2 regions of the Sideroxydans sp. CL21 genome follow, and region 2 is predicted to be linked to the other one. Evidence: predicted binding sites of a transcription regulator. Region 2 holds the regulator's gene; the other holds the start of a gene.
The links. Region 2 encodes FNR, which switches genes on or off when oxygen is low (the NO sensors DNR and NnrR bind a similar motif). Its sites were predicted from a motif close to TTTGATNTANATCAAA; they were not measured.
Positions count from the first base shown of each region.

Region 1: a site for FNR is predicted at 8,373-8,388, ahead of QOY30_RS06590 (oxygen-binding di-iron domain-containing protein). Genes of this name have one in related genera too.

Region 1 covers NZ_LR699166.1:1,388,954-1,400,129, forward strand. Annotated here, with positions in the region: gene istA (IS21 family transposase) at 1-1,014, opposite strand, end outside; gene QOY30_RS06550 (hypothetical protein) at 1,637-1,837, opposite strand; gene QOY30_RS06555 (lmo0937 family membrane protein) at 2,355-2,492, opposite strand; gene QOY30_RS06560 (hypothetical protein) at 2,543-2,764, opposite strand; gene QOY30_RS06565 (hypothetical protein) at 2,818-3,429, opposite strand; gene QOY30_RS06570 (CsbD family protein) at 3,504-3,704, opposite strand; gene QOY30_RS06575 (CBS domain-containing protein) at 4,112-4,543, opposite strand; gene QOY30_RS06580 (sodium-translocating pyrophosphatase) at 5,048-7,063, opposite strand; gene QOY30_RS06585 (6-phosphofructokinase) at 7,117-8,370, opposite strand; gene QOY30_RS06590 (oxygen-binding di-iron domain-containing protein) at 8,594-9,370, shown strand; gene QOY30_RS06595 (gamma carbonic anhydrase family protein) at 9,422-9,949, opposite strand; gene QOY30_RS06600 (GlcG/HbpS family heme-binding protein) at 9,946-10,344, opposite strand; gene adk (adenylate kinase) at 10,347-11,003, opposite strand; gene kdsB (3-deoxy-manno-octulosonate cytidylyltransferase) at 11,018-11,176, opposite strand, start outside.
Region 2 covers NZ_LR699166.1:351,039-362,214, forward strand. Annotated here, with positions in the region: gene ccoO (cytochrome-c oxidase, cbb3-type subunit II) at 1-568, shown strand, start outside; gene QOY30_RS01745 (cbb3-type cytochrome c oxidase subunit 3) at 561-770, shown strand; gene ccoP (cytochrome-c oxidase, cbb3-type subunit III) at 767-1,684, shown strand; gene ccoG (cytochrome c oxidase accessory protein CcoG) at 2,028-3,458, shown strand; gene QOY30_RS01760 (FixH family protein) at 3,471-3,983, shown strand; gene QOY30_RS01765 (heavy metal translocating P-type ATPase) at 4,000-6,462, shown strand; gene ccoS (cbb3-type cytochrome oxidase assembly protein CcoS) at 6,472-6,663, shown strand; gene QOY30_RS01775 (hypothetical protein) at 6,679-7,353, opposite strand; gene QOY30_RS01780 (hypothetical protein) at 7,371-7,892, opposite strand; gene fnr (fumarate/nitrate reduction transcriptional regulator Fnr) at 7,990-8,712, opposite strand; gene hemN (oxygen-independent coproporphyrinogen III oxidase) at 8,835-10,238, shown strand; gene QOY30_RS01795 (nitronate monooxygenase) at 10,341-11,176, shown strand, end outside.

The sequences.
Region 1 (11,176 bases), 1.0 Mb from region 2:
GGTCTCGTATTGGACGTGCGCGTCACGGTGGACTTTGACCTTGGCCCAGCTGGCCAACTCAGGTGGAACGCTGGGCAAAGCATTGAGCAGGCTTTTCTCCACCTCGGCGAAGCGTTTGAGAGGGGCTTCGCGGGTCGTGCCGTGAATGCGGTTGCCCGCCTCGTTCATCACCCACGCCTGCAACTGGCGGTTGGCGTCATCCAGATCGCGGAATTCGCGCAGCGGCAGGAAACTGCCCTTGATATATTTGACGCCTGCCTCAACGATTCCTTTTTTTTGTGGATCCCGTGGAGGACAAGGATCGATTTTGAACGCATATCCTTCCGCACATTCGGCATACGCCCGTTGCACATCCGGCTCATAGACGCAGGCTTTGGTGATGGCGCACTTGGCATTGTCGATGATGACGCGTGAGGGTACGCCCGAGAACGACTCAAACGCACGCCGATGGCAGCCCAGCCATGTCGCCACGGTCTGGTCGCGGACAAACTCGGCATACTGGTGACGCGACCAGCACAAGGTCATCACGAAGAACCAGGTCTTGAAGATCTCGCCGGTGTACACATCGGTGATGAGCGGACCAGCACCGAAATCAACCTGAACCGCTTCGCCAGGCTTGAACGTCAGGCGTAGCGGAACATCCGGCTGCTGCAGGGAAACGAGTTGCCCCAGAAAGCGATACATCGAGGAATAACTGCCGGTAAAACCGTGATTGCGCACCAGCGTGGCGTGGATGGTGGTGCCCTGAATACCGGCCGCATGCCACTTGGTGATCTGATCACGCCAGGGTTCCAGCGTTGAAATACAGCTGACAGGCAATGCCTCCCTGCGCTCAAACAGCGTGGACAGCACTCCGTCATCGGGCAAAGGAAACTCGGGGGCAAGCCAGCCACGTTCGCTGGCGATCTCGCGAACCTGTGCGAGTTTTTTGCGTCCCATCGTTTTGGACCGGGCAATATCCCGATCAGAATCGCCTTGGCGCATGCGCACCAAAACATTTCGGTACTGATACATCTCGAACCTCCGTTTAGTCACAACCTCTCCCGGCAAAATGCCGGAAGTCTAGTTGCTTAATGAAAGTTCGAGCCCCTGATCAGGGTTCAAAGTGGCGCCTTAACGCCGGAAATCCTGTGGCGCCATTACGCCGGAAATAAAGTGGCGCCTTTATGCCGACAATCTACTGGCTCCTTAATGCCGGAAATGAAATGGCTCCCTAACGCCGAAAGTTCACACAAGGCCTGCAGTGATGCAGGCCTTTTTACATTTGCCTGAGGGGCGACGAGGTTAATTCCCAACGGATTATTTAGTTCTACACGACCGTCAGAAATGATGCAATTTAATTTAAAATTGCATCAAAATGAGTCGGCATATGCGATCGTGACAAGCTGACGGTTTGTGTCAGATGAAGAACGAGCCAATGCACTTTATTGAGGCGGAGTAGCCGGTACAAGTTGCCATCCGTTTGGGCAAGAAGGGACGTTCGGGTAATAAGCATTCGCAGCAGGACAGAAGTAATAAAACTGGCCCGGCGGGACTGCTCCACCAGACACGGGAGCTGGTTGTGTATAAACCGGAACGGGTTGAGCGTTGTTCAAATCCGGTGATGCCAAGCTATAACCAATCACTCCGCCAATAACTAAGGGAGCAACCCAGCCATAACCACCACCTTGCCAACCATAGCCACCACCTCGCCCCCATCCATCGCCACCTTCACGGCCCCAATTACCACCTCTTTCACCGCCACCTTCACGGCCCCAATTACCACCTCTTTCACCACCACCGTCTCGGCCCCAACCGCCGCCCCTTTCTCCACCACCACCTCCCCAGCCACCACCATGCCCATCTTCGGCGTAAGCCATAGTGGTCGATAGAATCGCAAGGAATGTAAAAATTAATATTTTTTTCATGGTGATACCTCCAAATTGACATGCAACCGTTACACGCATGACATAAGCTAAGACCGACACAATAAAACAACGTTCCGTTACAGTTATTTGCTTTCAGCAACGGGAGTGATAACGCCTTAGGGGACTGAGCTAATCCGCCGTACACATTTCAAGGTAAACAATGTGAACGGAGGTGTCAAATGGTTAAAATCATTCACAAAAAAATCTCCAGTACAGGCGAGTGAGATTCTGCAAAGATTTGAATTGGAAGTACTCGGGTTGTTGGAGTAGGGACAGAGCGAGCCATCCCGCTTGCTGTAGAAAAGGGGACTTTCAATTTATCGCAGGGTGTTCCCATCTGACGGTGCCATGATGCCCAAGTGTGCCTGAAATCATGAAAACGAAGGTTGCAAATTCACCGCCACCGCATTGCAGCATGCAATGCGGGCAGCCGGATCGTTGATTGGCTCAACCCCTGATAACCCTTAGCAAGAGGATCACAATGGCAATCACCAACAGAATATGAATGAAGCCACCCATGGTATAAGACGTGATCAAGCCCAGCAGCCACAAAATGAGCATTACAACGGCAATGGTATAAAGCATATTATTGCCCTTTCAATTTTATGAGTTTGTCCGAAAACATCTGCGCCGACTTACTTGGCTGATATAGATTCTTCCTCAAGCGCAGAACTCAGGTGTTCTTTGCATATCTCGTAGCCAACAAAGCCACCCATTACGGCACCACCCACCACACCGACGATCGTATCGACTCCGGCCACTGCGCCAACACCTGCTCCTGCCAGGGTGCGCCACAGATAACCGAACAACACAATTGATGTTGCAGTAGTCATAACAGTTTTTTGAATTGCGTTCATTTTAAATACCTCCGTATTTAACTTCCGGCTCTGGGCAAACCCTGACTGGCGGCTTACTTGCCGTAGTGTATCTTTGCTTCTTTTACACAAGCTTCCTTGGTGTCACCCGCCAGGGCATTACATTTTTCTTCCGCTACCGAAAGATCTGCCTCGCGCTTTTCATCGGTTGCTTCGTGACGTGCTTCCTTGCCTGTTTCTTTCGCCTTCATGTGCGCCTCTGCGGATTCTTGCCTGGCGGTGGCGTTGGCTTCTGATGCTTTCAACCGGGCCTTTGCATCCGATTCCGCGCCGACCAGGGCCGCTTTTGCTTCTTGTTCACAAACGTCCTTGACGTTGCCCGCACTGTCATCGCACTTTTCTTTGGCAACGGCATAATCGGTTTTTGCCTTGGTGACACTCACTTTGTAGCTTGCCTTGTTTGAAGGCTTGTAGCTTGCCTTAAGCTCGGCCTTGGCGACCTTTTCCGTACGTTTGGCTTCAGCCATGCAAATATCCTTGGCGTTGTGGGCGAAGGCATCACAGCTTTTTTTGGCGGATTTGTAATTGGCTTGAATTATTTTCTCGTTGGCTTTGTATTCACTATGCGACATATTTTCTGCCATCGCACCGGCACTGAATGAGAGTGCGGTTATAGCCAGGATTGCGTTGATGTATGTTGTGTTCATTTGTTTCCCTGATTTTATTAATCAAATGATTTGGCGGTTACGGCGGTCTGATCGCGTGTCAGCGATGGAGCGTTCTATTTCTGGCTCACCTGCCTTGCGGCAAGCTGCTTTTCCGATCCATCCCTGAAAATTCCATTTGATTCCTGGATTCTTCCGGACAGACTCACACATTTGCCGGCGGCGATTTCAAGTTGATCATCGGTAAGCATTCCCCACTTTTGTTTGATGCTGCCCTTGAATTGTTTCCAATTCCCTTCGATACGATCCCAATTCATGTTGGACTCCATTTTGGTTGATTGAGAATTGCGGCCTGTGCCGGCAATCGAGGTGGCCGGTCGACTTGGGCGAGAAAACTGACCTCGAATAACCTTGCCGCCAAACGCATCATCACCTGTCTCTGCAATATGCTCTGTGCGCTAGTGCACAAGCGGAGCAATTGTTTGTTCGCTAATGGCTCCCAGTAGAAAATTGCTCTATGGGAAATGTGGGTTCAAGGAAATAATTCAGGAAATGAAAATCGACGGTGCAAATTTGCACTCAAGTTGGCAGCCAAGCAGATAAAACCCAACCAATTAACCGGCAAGGCAATGCATGTCACCTGCTAGACTGAGATTACATAAATGCTTCATGTAAAGGCTATAGACCTGCCTGCCTTTGCGACAACACGAAGCCCGATCAAAGTTCAGGAGTTGATGTAATGCTCCAGTTGCTCGATTATAAAACTTTGCTCGGATATCTTTACCTTGACCAAATCGCCGATAGAGACGATGCCAAGAATATTCTGTTGTTCATCAAGTACCGGGAGGTGGCGGAAAAAACGCTCCGTCATCAGCGCCAGACATTGCGATACTTCCATATCAGGTTTCACGAAACGTACTTTCTCGGTCATCACCTCATGCACCAGCAGTTCACGCGCGTTGAGGCCCAGCGAAGAAACCTTCTGCAGGCAGTCGCGTTCGGTAAAAATACCGACCAGTTTTTTGCTATTGACTACCATGACAGCCCCGATGTCGCGTTCGCGCATCAACTCCATTGCACTTTGAACCGTATCTCCCGGCGCTACGGTGGAGAGGGGCCTCGTTTTTTCAGCCAGTATTTGTTTGATCGTTTTCATGTTTTCCTCCGTCCGTCACAAAGAGCACCCCGGCCAGTCCATTGTTCTTTACTGCGAACCAAACAAGGTGTATTTCATCGTTTTTATCTTGCCAAGTCCGACGTCGCTTTATAGCTTATCGGACTGACTTATCAGACGCGCGCGCTTGGGCATCCAGACTTGAGCAATGGAGTTTTGAATGGCGTCTGAACAATCAACTCCTGTTCTTTGCAACTGCACAACCGTTTAACCCGCTCTTAATAGCCAATCCCCAAAGCCCAGCCATGCATTCAATCTTTGTTGTTTACATAGTCTTGCGGGATATGAGATATATAGTAAGCCGATTTGAGAAATAAAGTGCAATTTTGAGAAACACTGACGAATTGGATACGGAAGCATCCTTTATTATCAACCTCACTCGGAGTGATGGAATTAATACCGGCGGTTTTCGGCAAACGTTGACAAAAAAGAAGGCCGACAGTTAGTCGGCCTCTTGTAGCACTTATATATTAACGAGAATAGCTTTTACAGCAACGGCACGATCATCAGCGCGACGATGTTGATGATCTTGATCAGCGGATTCACTGCAGGGCCGGCTGTATCCTTGTAGGGATCGCCGACGGTGTCGCCGGTTACGGCGGCTTTGTGCGCTTCCGAACCCTTGCCGCCGAAGTTGCCTTCCTCAATGTATTTCTTCGCGTTGTCCCACGCTCCACCGCCGGTGGTCATGGAGATAGCGACAAAGATGCCGGTCACGATCGTGCCGACCAGCACGCCACCGAGTGCTTGCGCACCAAGGGTCAAACCGACGATCACGGGCACGGCAACAGGCAGCAACGAGGGAATGATCATTTCCTTGATTGCGGCTTTGGTCAGCATGTCCACGCAAGTGCCGTATTCCGGTTTGCCCGTACCTTCCATGATGCCGGGGATTTCCTTGAATTGGCGGCGTACTTCTACCACCACGCTACCCGCGGCGCGTCCGACCGCTTCCATACCCATTGCAGCAAACAGGTACGGCACCATGCCGCCGATGAACAGGCCGATGATGACCATGTGGTTGGACAGATCGAAGGTCAACCCAGGGTGATTTGCAGAAAGAGCATGGGTGTAGTCGGCGAACAGCACCAGTGCAGCAAGGCCGGCGGAGCCGATGGCGTAGCCCTTGGTCACGGCCTTGGTGGTATTGCCCACGGCATCGAGCGGGTCAGTGATGTTGCGCACGGACTCTGGCAATCCTGCCATTTCGGCGATGCCGCCAGCGTTGTCCGTGATCGGTCCATAAGCGTCGAGCGCCACGATGATACCGGCCATGGAAAGCATCGAGGTCGCGGCAATGGCAATTCCGTACAGTCCAGCCAACGCAAAGGCGCAGTAAATCGCCAGACACACGACCAGTACCGGTGCTGCAGTGGAACGCATGGACACACCCAGACCGGCGATCACGTTGGTGCCGTGACCTGTTGTGGAGGCTTGGGCAATGTGGCGTACCGGACTGAACTCGGTGGCGGTGTAGTACTCGGTGATCCACACCAGAGCTGCAGTGAGGATCAGGCCGATGATGGATGATCCATACAATGCGTTGACGCTATACATGCCGTTGTCTGCCATCAGCCATTTGGTTATCGGGTAGAAGGCGACGAGTGCCAGCACCGCCGAGACAGCCAGGCCGCGATACAGAGCGTTCATGATCTTGCCGCCTTCGCGTGCGGTGACAAAGAACGTGCCGACGATGGATGCGATGATCGAGAAGCCGCCCATCACGAGCGGATAAATGACTGCATTGGGTGAATTGGCCATTAGCAAGCCGCCCAGCAGCATGGTGGCGATGATGGTCACAGCGTAGGTTTCGAACAGGTCGGCGGCCATGCCGGCACAGTCACCCACGTTGTCGCCCACGTTGTCGGCGATCACCGCCGGGTTGCGCGGGTCGTCCTCCGGGATGCCTGCCTCGACTTTGCCGACCAGGTCAGCGCCGACATCCGCACCTTTGGTGAAGATGCCGCCGCCGAGACGGGCGAAGATGGAGATCAACGAGCCGCCGAAACCAAAGCCCACCAGCGCGTGTGTCGCTTGAGCACTGGTATCCCCCATGCTGGTGAGGACCAGGAAATAACCGGCCACACCGAGCAGGCCCAAGCCAACCACCAGCATGCCCGTGATGGCGCCGCCTTTGAAGGCTACGTTCAGGGCTGCATTAAGCCCGCTCTTGGCCGCTTCTGCAGTACGCACGTTGGCGCGCACCGAGACGTTCATGCCGATGAAACCGGTCAGGCCGGAGAGGAGAGCGCCGATGGCGAAGCCAATGGCAGTCTGCCAGCCGAGTGCGATGAAGATGACGACGAACAAGGCAGCGCCGACCCAGGCAATGGCGGTGTATTGACGTTTCAGGTACGCCGACGCGCCTTCCTGAATGGCGGCAGCGATGCTCTTCATCTTCTCGCTACCCGTCGATTGGGCCAGTATCCACTTGCTTGAAATTATGCCGTACAGAATCGCTGCAATCGCACAAAACAGTGCAAAACCCAAGCCACCTGCCATGATTTATCTCCTCAAGTAAAAACCGCCCCATGTGGAGCGGTAAGTTAACAACATTAAATTTTGAATTCCTCCAGTTTTTTTGCGACAGCTACATTCTTCAACTGTACATATTGCGGCAACCCGTCTTTATATGGCGGGTAATCCTCGCCTTTGATAAGCGGCGTGAGATAAGTACGGCATTTTTCGGTGATACCGAAACCATCCGGTGTGATGAAGTTGCGCGGCATGAATTTCTCCACGTTGGCAACTTTCGATAGCGGTGCGACACCGACTTTCCATTTGTATGGTTTGTCTGACACACGTTCCACGGTAGGCATTACGGCGTTCTGGCCTTTGAGTGCCAGCTCGACGGCCGATTTGCCGAGTGCATAGGCCTGCTCTACATCGGTCTTGGACGCGATGTGGCGCGCGGCGCGCTGCAGGTAATCCGCGACTGCCCAATGGAATTTGTAACCGAACGCTTCTTTGACCATGTTGGCGACCACGGGGGCGGCACCGCCAAGTTGTGCGTGACCGAAGGCATCCCGCGTGCCTTGCTCGGCCAGGAATTTGCCGTCGGGGTAGTGACAGCCTTCCGACACCACCACACTGCAATAACCGTGTTTCTTGACCATTGCGTCTACCTTGGCGAGGAATTTCTTCTGGTCGAATTCGATCTCCGGGAACAGGATGACGACGGGGATGCCTTGATCTTCAACCAGGCCGCCCGCGGCGGCGATCCAGCCGGCATGGCGTCCCATCACTTCCAGTACGAACACCTTGGTCGAGGTTTTGGCCATGGAACGCACGTCGAAGCTGGCTTCCAGCGTGGAGACAGCGATGTATTTGGCAACGGAGCCGAAACCGGGACAACAGTCCGTGATCGGCAAGTCATTGTCCACGGTCTTCGGTACATGGATGGCCTGCACCGGATAGCCCATTTTGTCGGATAGCTGCGAGACCTTGTAGCAGGTGTCGGCGGAATCGCCGCCGCCGTTGTAGAAAAAGTAGCCGATGTTATGTGCCTTGAACACCTCGATCAGGCGCGCATATTCGCGCTGGTTCTGTTCAAGTGATTTGAGTTTGAAGCGGCAGGAGCCGAAGGCGCCGGAAGGAGTGCTGCGCAATGAAGCAATGGCTTTGGCGGATTCTTTGGTGGTATCGATCAGGTCTTCGGTGAGGGCGCCGATGATGCCGTTGCGTCCGGCATAGACTTTGCCGATCTTGTCTTTGTGTTTTCTTGCGGTTTCGATCACGCCGCAGGCTGAGGCATTGATGACGGCAGTGACGCCGCCGGATTGTGCATAGAACACGTTCTTCTTCGCCATATTTTGCTCTCCGTCAAAGATTGTGAAATGAACTAATTTTTTGATACCGGGATTATCTTACGCCAATTACGACCTGTATTGTTACGTACAGAGTGTTGGATAGAATCAGACTTAAGTAGTATGAGACTTCAGACTAAAGTAAAATGAAAACTAATCAGAATGCATATACAAGTATTAAAGATATAATTAAAAAAACGAGCTAAACCATTGAAGGGGGAAATGCATGACCATCGAATTATTCAATAACGGCAAACACCTATGCCTGATGTTCGACGATCTGGTGGATGATTCGGAAGGGGAAGCGGTCCAGGCCAATCAATTCCTGATCGTCGATAACGGACAGGGCGCGTTGATCGATCCCGGTGGCAACATGACCTACAATGGCCTGCTGATGGAAATGCACAATTATTTCCCGCCGAAGAAGCTGAAGTATATTCTGGCTTCACACGCGGATCCGGACATCATTGCTTCGGTCAATAAATGGATGATCCATTCCGATTGCAAAGTGATGATCTCCAAATTGTGGGTGCGTTTCGTGCCGCACTTCTGCAGCGGCGATAACTCCTCCGGGCGTGTACTCGGTATTCCTGACGAGGGCATGAATCTGTCTTTGGGCAACTCCATCATCAAGGCGATTCCGGCGCACTTCATGCATTCGGAAGGCAATTTCCAGTTCTACGATCCGGTCAGCAAGATACTGTTTTCGGGCGATATGGGAGCATCTCTGGTGGGGCATACGGAGGCGGACAAACCCGTTGAAGATTTCAAATCGCATATCCAGTACATGGAAGGTTTTCACAAGCGCTACATGATTTCCAACAAGATCTGCCGCTTCTGGGTCAACATGGTGCGCCAGATGGACGTTGAAGCCATCGTACCGCAACACGGGCGGTCTTTTAAGGGCAAGAAGATGGTGAACGAGTTCTTGAACTGGATTGAGGCATTGCCTTGCGGTATTGACTTGATGACGCAGGAAAACTATCGCGCTCCGGCCAATTGAGTTTGCCGTTCTCGAAAGAGGTCATCATCCGGTTTCGGATGATGACCTCTTTTATTTGAGGGTGTGCAAGTTCACTGCAAAATCCCCGGCCTTCTCCACGTAGTGCGCGGCATTGGCATGCATCGCGGCGATTTCTGTTTCGTTTAGCGTTCGCAGTACCTTTCCAGGCGAGCCGATTACCAACGAATTATCCGGGATGATTTTTCCTTCCGTGACGAGTGCGTTCGCACCGATCAGGCAGTTCTGTCCAATGACGGCGTGATTGAGGATGACGGCCTTGATGCCCACCAGCGAACCATCGCCGATGCTGCAGCCGTGCAACATGGCCTGGTGCCCGACGGTGACATTCTCCCCGACAGTCAGTGGTGAGCCTATGTCGGTGTGCAGCACGGAACCGTCCTGAATATTGCTGTTCGCGCCAATGTGGATGGGTTCGTTATCGCCGCGCAGTACTGCGCCAAACCAGATGCTGACGTTATTTTCAAGGATCACGGTCCCGATGACGTCGGCACTGGGGGCGACGAAATGCCTGTCGCCGCGCAGTTCGGGGATGCGGTCGCCAAGGCGATGCAAAGTCATAGGGCGTTCATCCCGGCTTGGGCGATCTGGCCGTCCTGAAAGGAGCGCACGCCGCTGATGCCGAGGCCGCCGATAACGACCCCGTCGCGTACCAACGGTACACCGCCTTCGGCCGGAATCACACCGGGCAGGGCGAGATGGATGAGGCGCCCGCTTAACACGGCATCTTCCGATGCCTTGGTTGGGCGCTGGAAAGCGATGGCGGCATGAGCTTTCGCGATGGCAGTTTCCACACTCCCGAACTGAGTGTCATGGCTGCGCTGCAGATAGAGCAGATGGCCGCCGTCGTCCACCACCGCGATGACGACTTTCCATTCGTTGGCGCGGGCTTCCGATTCGGCGGCGGCGGCCATGCGCCTGGCGTCTTCCAATGTGAGGACGGGTTTGGTTGCCATGGTCACTTACCCAGTGCGCGAAACACCTGGTCGCGGATGCCCTCAACGCTGCCTACGCCGGCAATGTGTATCACCTTTGGGGCTTTCGCATCGCCAGATTTACTCCATGCGGTGTAATACTCGACCAACGGCTGTGTCTGTTCGTGGTAAACGTTGAGGCGCTTGATGACGGTTTCTTCCACATCGTCGGGGCGCTGCACCAGATCTTCGCCGGTGACATCATCCTTGCCCGGCACCTTGGGCGGATTGAACACTTCATGATAGGTCCGTCCGGATGCCGGATGCACGCGGCGTCCCCCCATGCGCTGGACGATCTCGCCGTCCGCCACGTCGATCTCCACCACATAGTCTATGCGGATGTCCGCATCTTTCATCGCCTGTGCTTGCGGAATGGTGCGCGGGAAGCCGTCGAACAGAAACCCCTTGGCACAATCCGCCTCCTTGATGCGCTCTTTTACCAGATTGATGATGATGTCGTCGGAGATCAGGTTACCCGCATCCATCACCTGCTTTGCAGCGAGGCCGAGCGGTGTACCGGCTTTGATGGCCGCGCGCAGCATATCCCCGGTGGAAATCTGGGGGATGCCGAATTTTTCCTTGATGTAGCTCGCCTGGGTTCCTTTGCCTGCGCCGGGTGCACCTAACAGAATCAGTTTCATTGATGTTTTCCCTTTCAATTAAATCCGCTATGTAATCGGGTGAACAGACGCCGTGCGACTTCCAGATCATGTTCGGTGTCCACCCCGCTGGGTGGTGCTTGATCGGTCTTGGTTACGCCAATCTTGTACCCATGATACAACGCACGCAGTTGTTCCAGCGACTCGATTTGCTC
Region 2 (11,176 bases):
GAATCCCGCAACATCCGCCCACAAGACTCTGGAAGACTGGCAGCCCGGCGACGGTGTTCGTCCCTACAAGCCTCTGGAGTTGGCTGGACGCGCTGTTTATATTCGTGAAGGTTGCTATCTGTGTCACTCACAACAGATACGTCCATTCCGCGACGAAAAGGACCGCTACGGTCACTATTCAATCGCGGAAGAGTCAATGTACGACCACACCTTCCAATGGGGTTCCAAACGTACCGGTCCTGATTTAGCTCGTGTCGGCGGCAAGTACTCGGATGAATGGCACCGCCGTCACCTGAGCTATCCGCGCGAAGTGGTGCCGGAATCCGTCATGCCGAACTTTTTCTGGTTGGAAAAGATGCCTGTGAATGTGACGGAGACCGTGCAAGCGATGAAGGTCATGACCATCATGCCGTTCAATCCGGTACCCAAGTCTATTTACACACCTGCCTATATTGACGGCGCTGCTGCGCAGTTGGAAGGCAAGACCGACATGGATGCCCTGATTGCTTTCCTGCAGGGATTGGGCAACCACGTCAAGTTCGAAGAGGGTGTTAACTATCGTGACTAAGCTAATGGGATATCTTGGCATGGATGTCGCTGCCATGACCACAAACGATTGGCTGGGCGTCTTTTTTGTCCTGGTTGCTGCGTTTGGAATGGTGGCGGTATATGTCATGGTGTTCCGTCCGGCTAACAAGGCCACGTTTGAGTCCCAGCGCAGTATGGCGCTGGATGACGAAGACCCTATCAATATGGGAGAAAAAAGATGAGTGATAAACACGATGCAAGCGGCGTGCCGACAACCGGTCACGTTTGGGACGACGATCTGGGGGACTTTACCAATCAACCTCCGAAGTGGTGGATGCTGGGCCTGACAGCCAGTGCAATTTGGTGTGTGGTGTACTGCCTGTTCTATCCGTCCGTTCCTATTTCCAACGCACATGGTTTTTTCAAGGGAATCGGTGGATGGACCGCGATTAACGAGATGGAAGCGGATAAAAGCGTGGTTGACGATGTGCGCGGCAAGTATGAAACCAAGCTTAAGGACATGACGCCTGCCGCAATATTGGCTGATAGCGAATTGACCGAATACGTGACCCGTTCCGGCAAGGTGCTGTTCGGCGATAACTGTGCAGCCTGTCATGGTACTAACGGTGTGGGTACGGTAGACAAGCAAGGCTTGTTTGCTCCCATTCTGCGTGATGATGACTGGCTGTACGGCGGCAAGATCGATGACATCCACACATCCATTGTTGGAGGCCGCCAAGGGGTAATGACTCCTCACAAGGGCGTGTTGTCCGATCAGCAGATCGACGACGTGGCCCAGTATGTCAAGGCAATGAGCGAAGAAGGCAAGGACAAAGCAGATGCCGACTCAGCAGTTGCAGCTGGCAAGAAGGTGTTCATGGAAAGTGACTGTACAGCGTGTCACGGTGCTGATGCCAAGGGCATACAGGCTATGGGCTCAGCTAACTTGACAGACAAGGTATGGCGCTTTGACGGGTCATTGGAAGGCATCAAGAAGACAGTTGCGTATGGTGTGAATGCCGGTCCTGATGCTCGCATTGCAGTGATGCCATCCTTCAAAGCGGCTGGCAAATTGAGTGATGCCGAAATTAAGAAGTTGGCTGTGTATGTGTACAAATTTGGTGGCGGTCAGGCCGACGCCCCATTAGCTAAATAAGTCTGTCTCGGTCTGCACGGGCTAGCCCGTGCAGACGCTTACTAATAAAGGAGTAAATTGAGATGAATCATGATGCAGTTTTCTGGGCAGTGATCATTGCTGTTGCAGGCTCCGCCCTTACAGCAGTTTGGCTACTTTATTTGGCATTCCGTAACGCGATGAAGAGCAAGGATAATAAATAGGCTATCGGTAATTGAAAAAGGGAGGAGAGCGATACTCTCCTCCCTTTTTCTCATTGACCAAGGTGTTTGCGAATCAATTTGTTGAAATATACGAGCCGATTCGGAAATATCTTGATCGCAGTCAATTCATAAATTGACGAAAAAATTTCTAGGAGAGTAGTGTGAATAATGAAATAGAAAACAAGGAGATGGGCGCCGTTACGACCATCTATCACGAGTTCGAATCATGGAATGCCAATCTGGGAGAAAAAACGATTCATGCCAAGCGCATGCCGGGATTTTTTCGAACCGTAAAAAACTATACGCAACTGGCTTTGTGGCTCCCTTTTTTCTTGGGGCCTTACCTGCGCTGGAATGGCAAGCAGGCCATCCTGTTCGATATCCAGAATCGCCAATTTCACTTTTTCAGCCTGACGGTACTGCCACAAGATATCTGGATGTTGTCACTGGTATTGTTAATGGCGGCGATGACACTATTCGCAGTGACATCAGTGGCCTCGCGCGTGTGGTGCGGTTATTTCTGCTTTCAGACGGCATGGACCGACTGGTTCACATGGTTGGAGGACAAGATTGATGGCAACCCATCCGCACGTCGAAAACTGGACGACGCACCTTGGAGTTTGGATAAGATCAAGAAAAGAGTGCTTAAACATGCACTCTGGATGCTGATCGCTTTGCTCACTGGTATCAGTTTCTCCGTCTGGTTTGTTGATGCACGTGACTACTGGAGTAACCTGATCCACCTGAATTTGCCCAAGGTGGGTTGGGTTGTGCTTACCATGTTCTTTTTTGGTACCTATATCCTTGCCGGGTTTTTGCGCGAGCAGGCCTGCTTCTGGCTCTGCCCGTACGCGCGCATACAGGGCGTCATGAGCGATTCGCAGACCATCATGCCCGCATATGATGTAAAGCGCGGTGAGCCGCGCGGAAAACTGCGCCGCGGCGGAGAAAGTGTTGCGCCGCAAGGCGACTGTATCGACTGCTTCCAGTGTGTGCAGGTCTGCCCTACCGGTGTAGACATCCGCCATGGAAGCCAGTTGGGCTGCATCACATGCGGACTGTGCCTGGATGCTTGCGATGCAATCATGGACAAGATCGGCAAGCCGCGTGGCCTGATTCGCTATGCCTCGCTGGATGAACTATCGGGTAAGCCAACGCATAAGCTGTACCAGCATCCCCGAACGCTGGTCTATGTTGGTATCATTCTTGTTGCTCTTTCCGGCATCGTGTACGGATTGACGCATCTGGGGGCAATGACCTTGCGAGTGATTCCAGATCGTCAGCCGCTGTTTGTAACGATGAGCGACGGTTCGATCCAGAACAAGTACGAATTCAAGGTGGTTAACAAGACGGATAAAGATATTCATGTGAGGGTGGCGGCAGAGGGTGGTGTAGCCGGACAGGTTATTATCGGGGCCGAGGAGCCGCTGTTGACCCATCATGGCCGCGGAACTTCTTTCACCATCTTCGTCAAAGCGCCGGGGGCAAGCGTCAAGGAAGAGATAACTCCGATTGAATTCAGGGTGGAAGGGGTCGAAGATCCGACGGTTTCCGCTGAATACAACAGCAAATTCAACGGCCCAAAAAATTAAAGGAGCGATGAAATGATTTCACAAAACAATAAAACCGGTTTGCGCAATCCCTGGGTATGGGGCATGTTAGCGTTGATCACGGTGGTGCTGGCAGTGAATGCAACCTTCGTCTGGTACGCTACCAAAGGGACTCGATCAACACTGGTCGATCGCGATTACCAGACCAAGGATCGCAAATCGAACGAGGAGGAGTTGAGCGAACTTAGGGCACAACATGCCTTATCCTGGCAGACGGAGGTCAAAAAGCCGGTATCCGTTGTGATGGGTACGCCGACTGCCTATGAGATTGGAGTGACGGACAGAGCGGACCAGCCGGTAAGTGGCATTCTGGAAGTGGTCGCCTATCGGGCATCCGATGCCAGCAAGGACTTTTCTACCACATTCAAGGAAGTTGCTCCCGGCCGCTACCAGGGGTACATCAGTTTTCCACTCAAGGGGTATTGGGAGTTGCATATCCGTATACAGCGCGGTGAGGATATCTTTAACGTGGCGACAGACAAGTTCATGGTCGCTGCGGCGTCGTAGTTGTCAGTAAAACTGCATGACGCCGCGTAGCCATTCCGACGCAGGCGGCTGCTTTCACTGCGGACTGCCCATCCCGCTTGAGGCGGCCTTCCATGCACGACTGGATGATGCAGAGCGGGATTTCTGCTGCTTCGGCTGCCAGTCGGTGTGCAGCGCGATCTATGAAGCCGGATTGCAGGGTTACTATCAGCGCACGCCGGAAGGCGTGTTACTCGCACCTCCCCCCGAACTTCCCAAAGACATCGAGATTTACGACTTTGACGAAGTACAGCAGGAATTCGCCACTTCCTCGGGCGATATCCGAGACATACATCTATTGGTAGAGGGTATACATTGCGCCGCCTGCGTGTGGCTCATCGAGCGCGGATTGCAGCGCACGCCCGGAGTGCAGTCGGCCGACGTCAATCTGGCGGCGAAGCGACTGCACCTGCGCTGGGACAACTCGCGCAGCAAATTATCCGACCTGATTCGCGCGCTGGCAAAGATCGGCTATGCCGCCGTACCCTACGATCCGGAAAGCGCAGAAGGCGTAATCCAGAAATCAAACCGGGCCATGCTCTACCGCCTGTTCTTCGCCGGCTTTGCCATGATGAACATGCTTTGGATATCCATTGCGCTGTATAGCGGTGCGGACCACGACGAGTTCAGGCAATTTTTCCACTGGGTCGGACTGGCGCTAGCCACACCGACTTTGCTGTATTCTGGATATCCATTTTACCGCGGCGCATTGGGCGGCTTGCGCGGCGGTCATCTTACGATGGACATGCCTATTGCCATAGGCCTGAGCGTGACTTATGCCTACTCGTTGTATGTGACCGTAACGCACAGCACCATCGGTGAGGTGTATTTCGACACCGTTACCAATCTGATTTTTGTGATTCTGATCGGGCGCTATCTGGAAGGGATGTTCAGGCACCAGGCGGTTTCAGCCACCAAACGCCTGATGGAATTGCAGCCGCGCGTCGCCATTGTAATGCGTGACGGCGAGGAACAGATGACACCGATACGCGGCGTGAAACTGGGAGATCACGTGCTCATCAAACCGGGCTATAAAGTGCCGGTGGATGGTGTAGTGCTTGAAGGTCGTAGCGCAGTGGACGAGGCCATGCTGAGCGGTGAATCCGTTCCGGTAAGCAAAACAGCAGGGTCCCAGGTTTTTGCGGGCACGGCAAACACAAATGGAGCGCTGCTGGTGGAAGTGCGTGCGCAATTGCGGGACACAACCTTGTCCAGGATCATCAGACTGGTCGAAGAAGCGCAGTCCTCGAAAGCGCCCATACAACGCCTTGCCGACGCCATCGTACCGTGGTTTGTGCTGGTCACGCTCATCTGCGCAACGATCACCTTCTTCATCTGGAACAGCCACGATTTCGAGATCGCCCTGATGGCCGCGACCTCGGTGCTTATTATCACCTGTCCCTGCGCGCTGGGCATGGCCACGCCGATGTCCATTGCCGTGGCCTCGGGTCTGGGAGCCAAGCACGGTATTCTGGTCAAAAATGGTCTGGTGCTCGAGACTTTGTCCAAGGTCACGCACTTCGTGTTCGACAAGACCGGCACCTTGACCGAAGGCAAAATGAGTGTGGCACAGGTACAAGTCGCGGCAGGCTGCAACGAACAGGAATTGTTACAGTTTGCCGCTGCAGTGGAGCGTTACAGCGAACATAGTGTCGCCAAGGCCATCGTTGAAGAAACAGAGTTAAGGCAACTGATGTTTCGCGATCTTGGAGCGGACGCATTTCAGGCAACGGCGGGGCTGGGCGTTGAGGCCAGAGTCGCCGGACATTCTGTGCTGCTTGGCAGCGCAGAATGGTTGATACGGCACGGCATAGAGCTGGATGAGGAATTGCAGACCGGGGCGCACGAACTGGAAACACAGGCAATGAGTTGTGTTTACATGGCGCGTGAAGGCAAGCATGTGGCGATCATCGCACTGGCCGACAAGCTGCGCGGCGACGCGCAACAGATGATAAGCGAACTCCGTGCGGCAGGCATCACGCTGATGCTGCTGACCGGAGACCGCAGGCCGGTTGCCGAGGCCGTTGCGCGCCAGCTTGGCGGCATGGAAGTCATCGCAGAAGTGTTGCCGCAAGACAAGGATCAGGTGATCCGTCGTTTGCAACAGAGTGGTGCGGTGGTGGCCATGGTGGGCGACGGTATTAACGACGCTCCGGCACTGATTCGGGCCGATGTCGGCATTGCACTTGGTTCCGGCACCGATGTTTCGGTGGAGAGCGCAGACATCGTGCTGATGTACAACGAATTGGACAAGGTCAGACAGGCCACACAGTTGTCGCGGCGCACCCTGCTTACCATCAAGCAGAATATCGGGCTATCTTTCGTGTATAACGCCATCATGGTGCCGCTGGCGATGATGGCGAGAGTAAACCCGCTGGTGGCCGCCATCAGCATGCCGATAAGCTCGCTGATCGTGATCGGCAATGCAGCGCGCATACGCACACTATTCAACAGGCATTGAGGTGAATTTATGGATGTGATCTACAGTTTGATACCCGGCATGATGTTCTTCGGTGTGTTGCTCGTTATTGTGCTGGTGTGGGCGGTAAAGAAAGGGCAATACGAGGATATGGAAGGCAACGCCAATCGTATCCTGCTGGATGACGATGACGATATGCTGCGCTCAGACAAGCCCAAGGAAACGAACGCCGACAAGAAGTAGGCGTTCACGCCGGAATTATTTCAGGATTTCCCCGTTCGCCATCAAGGGTCGAACCAGCAAATCAAAATTCCTGGGAGGGACATACTGCAACAGAGGCTTCTCACCGTTACCCAGTGTGATATCCAGGCCGTCCTGCGGATATAGCCAGTGAATCAGGCCACTCTTGGTTTCCTGGACGCGTTGCGCAGGTTGTCCGAAGCGTTTGAGGAATACCGCCTCATCCACGCGCAGGCTGGGCAGGTAAGTCAGGCTGCTTATCGGCCAAGTACGCAAATGCGCAATGTCTTCCGGGGTCAGGGTGATTTTTTTGCCGCTCCCGGTTGTCGCCATGCGCAAGCCGCGTTCATACATATCCTGCAATTCTTTTTCGGGAACGTCTATGGTCAACACGACCTTGGAGGGCAGTCCGGCCAGATTGACCTGTTCGAAGAACACTTCGGCGATCAGCTTGCCATCGGGCGATTTGAACAGACTCGGTATGGCCTCTTCCTTGAACCTGAGCTCAGCCTCATTGGCAACGGATTCACCGAGAGTCAAGCCGAAGACGCGCACCGAATCCCGCGTCGGGTGCTCGATGTGCCATGGCAGGTCATCACTGCGCTTGGGTTCTCCCGGAATTAGCAAGGAACCTGCGATAAAAAGTACGGACGCGATGCCGACTCCCCAATAGATCTTGCTTTCAGCTGACATGGCGGGCCTGGTTCGGGTTAAACGGAAGTGACGGAATTTGACTGATCCGGATTTTGTTCGACAAAGCGTTTGGGCAATTTGCCGTGGCGGGCCTGATACATCGAATCATTGCCCAGCACAATCAGCACCAGCAGCGAAACCATGAACGGCAACATGCCGACTCCGCCCAGCAGGGCAATGGTCGTGATCTTCGACCATCCCATCATTTTCGAGAGAAAAAGGCCGATGCCGATGACCGCGCAGGTGATAGTCAGGAGCTTCATGAAATGGCTGTTACGCTTGTCGGCAATGATCCAGTGCGACTTGACGAACCAGGTTTCATCGCTCTTGGCAATCTGTTTTGCCTTGATGACGATGTAGCCGGTAATCACGAAGGAAGTGATCGGTACGATCAATACCATCAGCGGAAAGGTGCTGAACACGCCGAAAGTGGATGCGAACACCAGAATATGGTTGAAAACCAGATTGATCAGAAAAATCTCGTGCGGCCACTTGGCACGGACCATTTCTTCGGGCGATATGGTGAAATGCTGGTGCATGTTGCTCTCCCTCGAATTGTCAAAAAACTGAAGTCCGCCATTAACAGCGCAGGATACCAGTTTTGGTGGATTTATAGAACGCGGCAATAATGACGCATCAGGTATGGCTGACGAAACTGCGCAGGCGGAGCAAGTCCATGATCTCGACTTCGCGCACCCTCACATTGAGCAGGCCGTTTTCCTGAAAGTGCGAGAATGTGCGGCTGACCGTTTCCAGCTTCAAACCGAGATAGCTGCCGATTTCCTGCCGCGTCATGCGCAGATAAAAGGAAGTCGGCGAATAGCCGCGCGCACTGAAACGCTGCGAGAGATTTAGCAAAAAGGCGGCCAGACGTTCCTCGGCGCGCATCGAACCCAGCAGCATCATGATGCCCTGGTCGCGCACGATCTCGCGGCTCATGATCTTGTGCAGATGGCGCTGCAGACTGGGCAGCTCGCGGCTAAGCGTCTCCAGCCGGTCAAACGGAATTTCGCAGATCTCGCTGTCTTCCAGCGCCACAGCATCGCAGGTATGCACATCCGAGCTGATCGCATCCAGCCCGATGATTTCCCCGGGCATCTGGAATCCGGTCACTTGCTCGCGCCCGTCTTCATGCAGCACCTGGGTTTTGAAGAAGCCGGTGCGGATAGCAAACAGGGATTGAAAATGTTCCCCGCAACGGTAAAGGTATTCGCCGCGACGGAAGGTGCGTTTCAGGCTGGTCAGCGCGTCGAGCTGCTGCATCTCCGCGCCCTCCAGGCTGACAGGAAGGCACAGTTCACGCAGGTTGCAGCTTGAGCAGGCGATGCGTAATGCTGAATTTGAAACGGCGTTTTGCACTTGTTTATATAGGGGTATTGCGCTTTAGAGAGTAGAAATATGACATGGTTTTTGACCTATATCAAACGTATTTTGCGGTATGCTGGCACATTCCGGAATCCGAATAATTTGTCGAATACCTCATGCTCGCCAATAAAGAAATAAGTCCCCAGTTGGAAGTCGATCTGGACCTCATACGCCGCCTGGACAAGAACGGCCCGCGTTACACCTCCTATCCCACGGCGGACCGGTTCGTTGAGGCGTTCAATGCCGAATTGTACGCTCAATGGGTGGGTAAACGCGAAGTTGGTGGCATCAGCCGGCCGCTGTCGCTGTATGTCCACATTCCGTTCTGCAACACCCTGTGCTTTTACTGTGCCTGCAACAAGGTGGTGACCAAGGATTTCAGCAAAGCGGACCAATACGTGCGCTACCTCGTCAAGGAAATCGAGATGCAGGCCGCTCTGCTGGGCAATGACCGCCGCGTCGAGCAACTGCACTTCGGGGGCGGGACGCCAACCTTCCTGAGCGACGACGAATTGCGCACGGTGATGGGTGCCATCCGAAAGAATTTCCAGCTGGTGGAAGACGGCGAATATTCCATTGAGATCGACCCGCGCAAAGTCAGCGATGCGACGGTCGCCCTGCTCGGCGAACTGGGTTTCAACCGCATCAGCATCGGTGTGCAGGATTTCGATCCCGAAGTGCAGAAAGCGGTGAATCGCATCCAGAGCGAAGCAGAGACGCTGCAAGTGATCCGAGCCGCGCGCGCCAACGGCTTCAAGTCGGTCAGTATCGACCTTATCTACGGACTGCCCAAGCAGACTCTGGAAGGAATTAAAACCACGCTGGATAAAGTTATCGCGGCCGATCCGGACCGTCTTTCCATCTACAACTATGCGCACATGCCCAAGTTGTTCATGCCGCAGCGGCGCATCCATGAAGAAGATCTGCCTTCACCGCAAACCAAGCTGGATATTCTGAAACTGGCGGTGAATACCCTTACCGATGCGGGCTACGTCTACATCGGCATGGATCACTTCGCCAAGCCCGATGATGAACTGGCCGTGGCGCAGCGCCAGGGGCGCCTGCACCGCAATTTCCAGGGTTATTCGACACATTCGGACTGCGACCTGATCGCTGTCGGCGTCAGCTCCATCGGCAAGGTCGGCCCGACCTACAGCCAGAACTTCCGCGAGCTGGAACCTTACTACGATGCGCTCGACAACAACATCCTGCCCATCATGCGCGGCATGGAGCTGAATGCCGACGATCTGGTGCGACGCGCAATTATCCAGGCGCTGATGTGCCATTTCGAGCTATCGAAGGAGTCGTTCAGCATCTCCTACCTGATCGATTTCGACCAATACTTTGCCACCGAACTGAAAGAACTCGCCGAATACGAAAAAGAAGGGCTGCTCAAGCTCTCGCCGCAATGGATCACCGTCACCCCCAAAGGGCGTATGTTGATCCGCAATATTTGCATGGTTTTTGACAAATATCTGCGCACAAAACAAGAACACACGCGCTATTCCAAAGTCATCTAGGTAGCACTGGCTAACGTCAGTGAGGCGCCGCCGCAGGCACTTTTGCGGGGGCGGCTTGATACTTTGGGGTAAAATGAGCCTCGTTTAGGAGCGAGAGAAATAATGAAACAAGTTGATGATTTCCGCCTGAAGTTCGGCAAACGAGAGCTGGTCCCGATCATGGTCGGGGGTATGGGCGTGGATATCTCCACCGCGGTGCTGGCACTGGAGGCTGCCCGTCTGGGTGGTGTGGGCCATATTTCCGATGCCATGCTGCCTACCGTCTCGGATCGCCGTTACGAAACCGACTTCGTCAAGACCAAGCTCCTGCAATACAAGTACAACATCGACAACTCCGACAAAACGGATATCAAGTTCGATCTGGGCCACATTGCCGAATCAACCCGCCTGCACGTGAGCAAGACCATGGAAGCCAAGCGCGGCACCGGCATGATCTTTATCAACTGCATGGAAAAGCTCACCATGAACGCCCCCAAAGAGACACTGCGGGTGCGTCTGCAGGGTGCGCTGTCTGCCGGAATCGACGGGATCACCCTGGCAGCCGGGCTGCATCTGGGTTCGTTTGCACTGATGGAAGACCACCCGCGTTTTCGCGATGCAAAACTCGGCATCATCGTTTCCTCGCTGCGTGCGCTGCAATTGTTCCTGCGCAAGAACGCACGCACCAACCGCTTGCCCGACTACATTGTGGTGGAAGGTCCCCTGGCCGGAGGCCACCTTGGGTTCGGGTTGGACGACTGGATGAAGTACGACCTGCGCACAATCACCAATGAGGTCCATCAATACCTGCGTGACGAAAAGCTCGACATTCCGGTGATCCCCGCAGGCGGAATTTTTACCGGCAGCAATGCGGTGAGTTTCCTTGAGGAAGGTGCTGCCGCGGTACAAGTTGCGACACGCTTTACCGTGTCGAAGGAATGCGGCCTGCCGGAAGATGT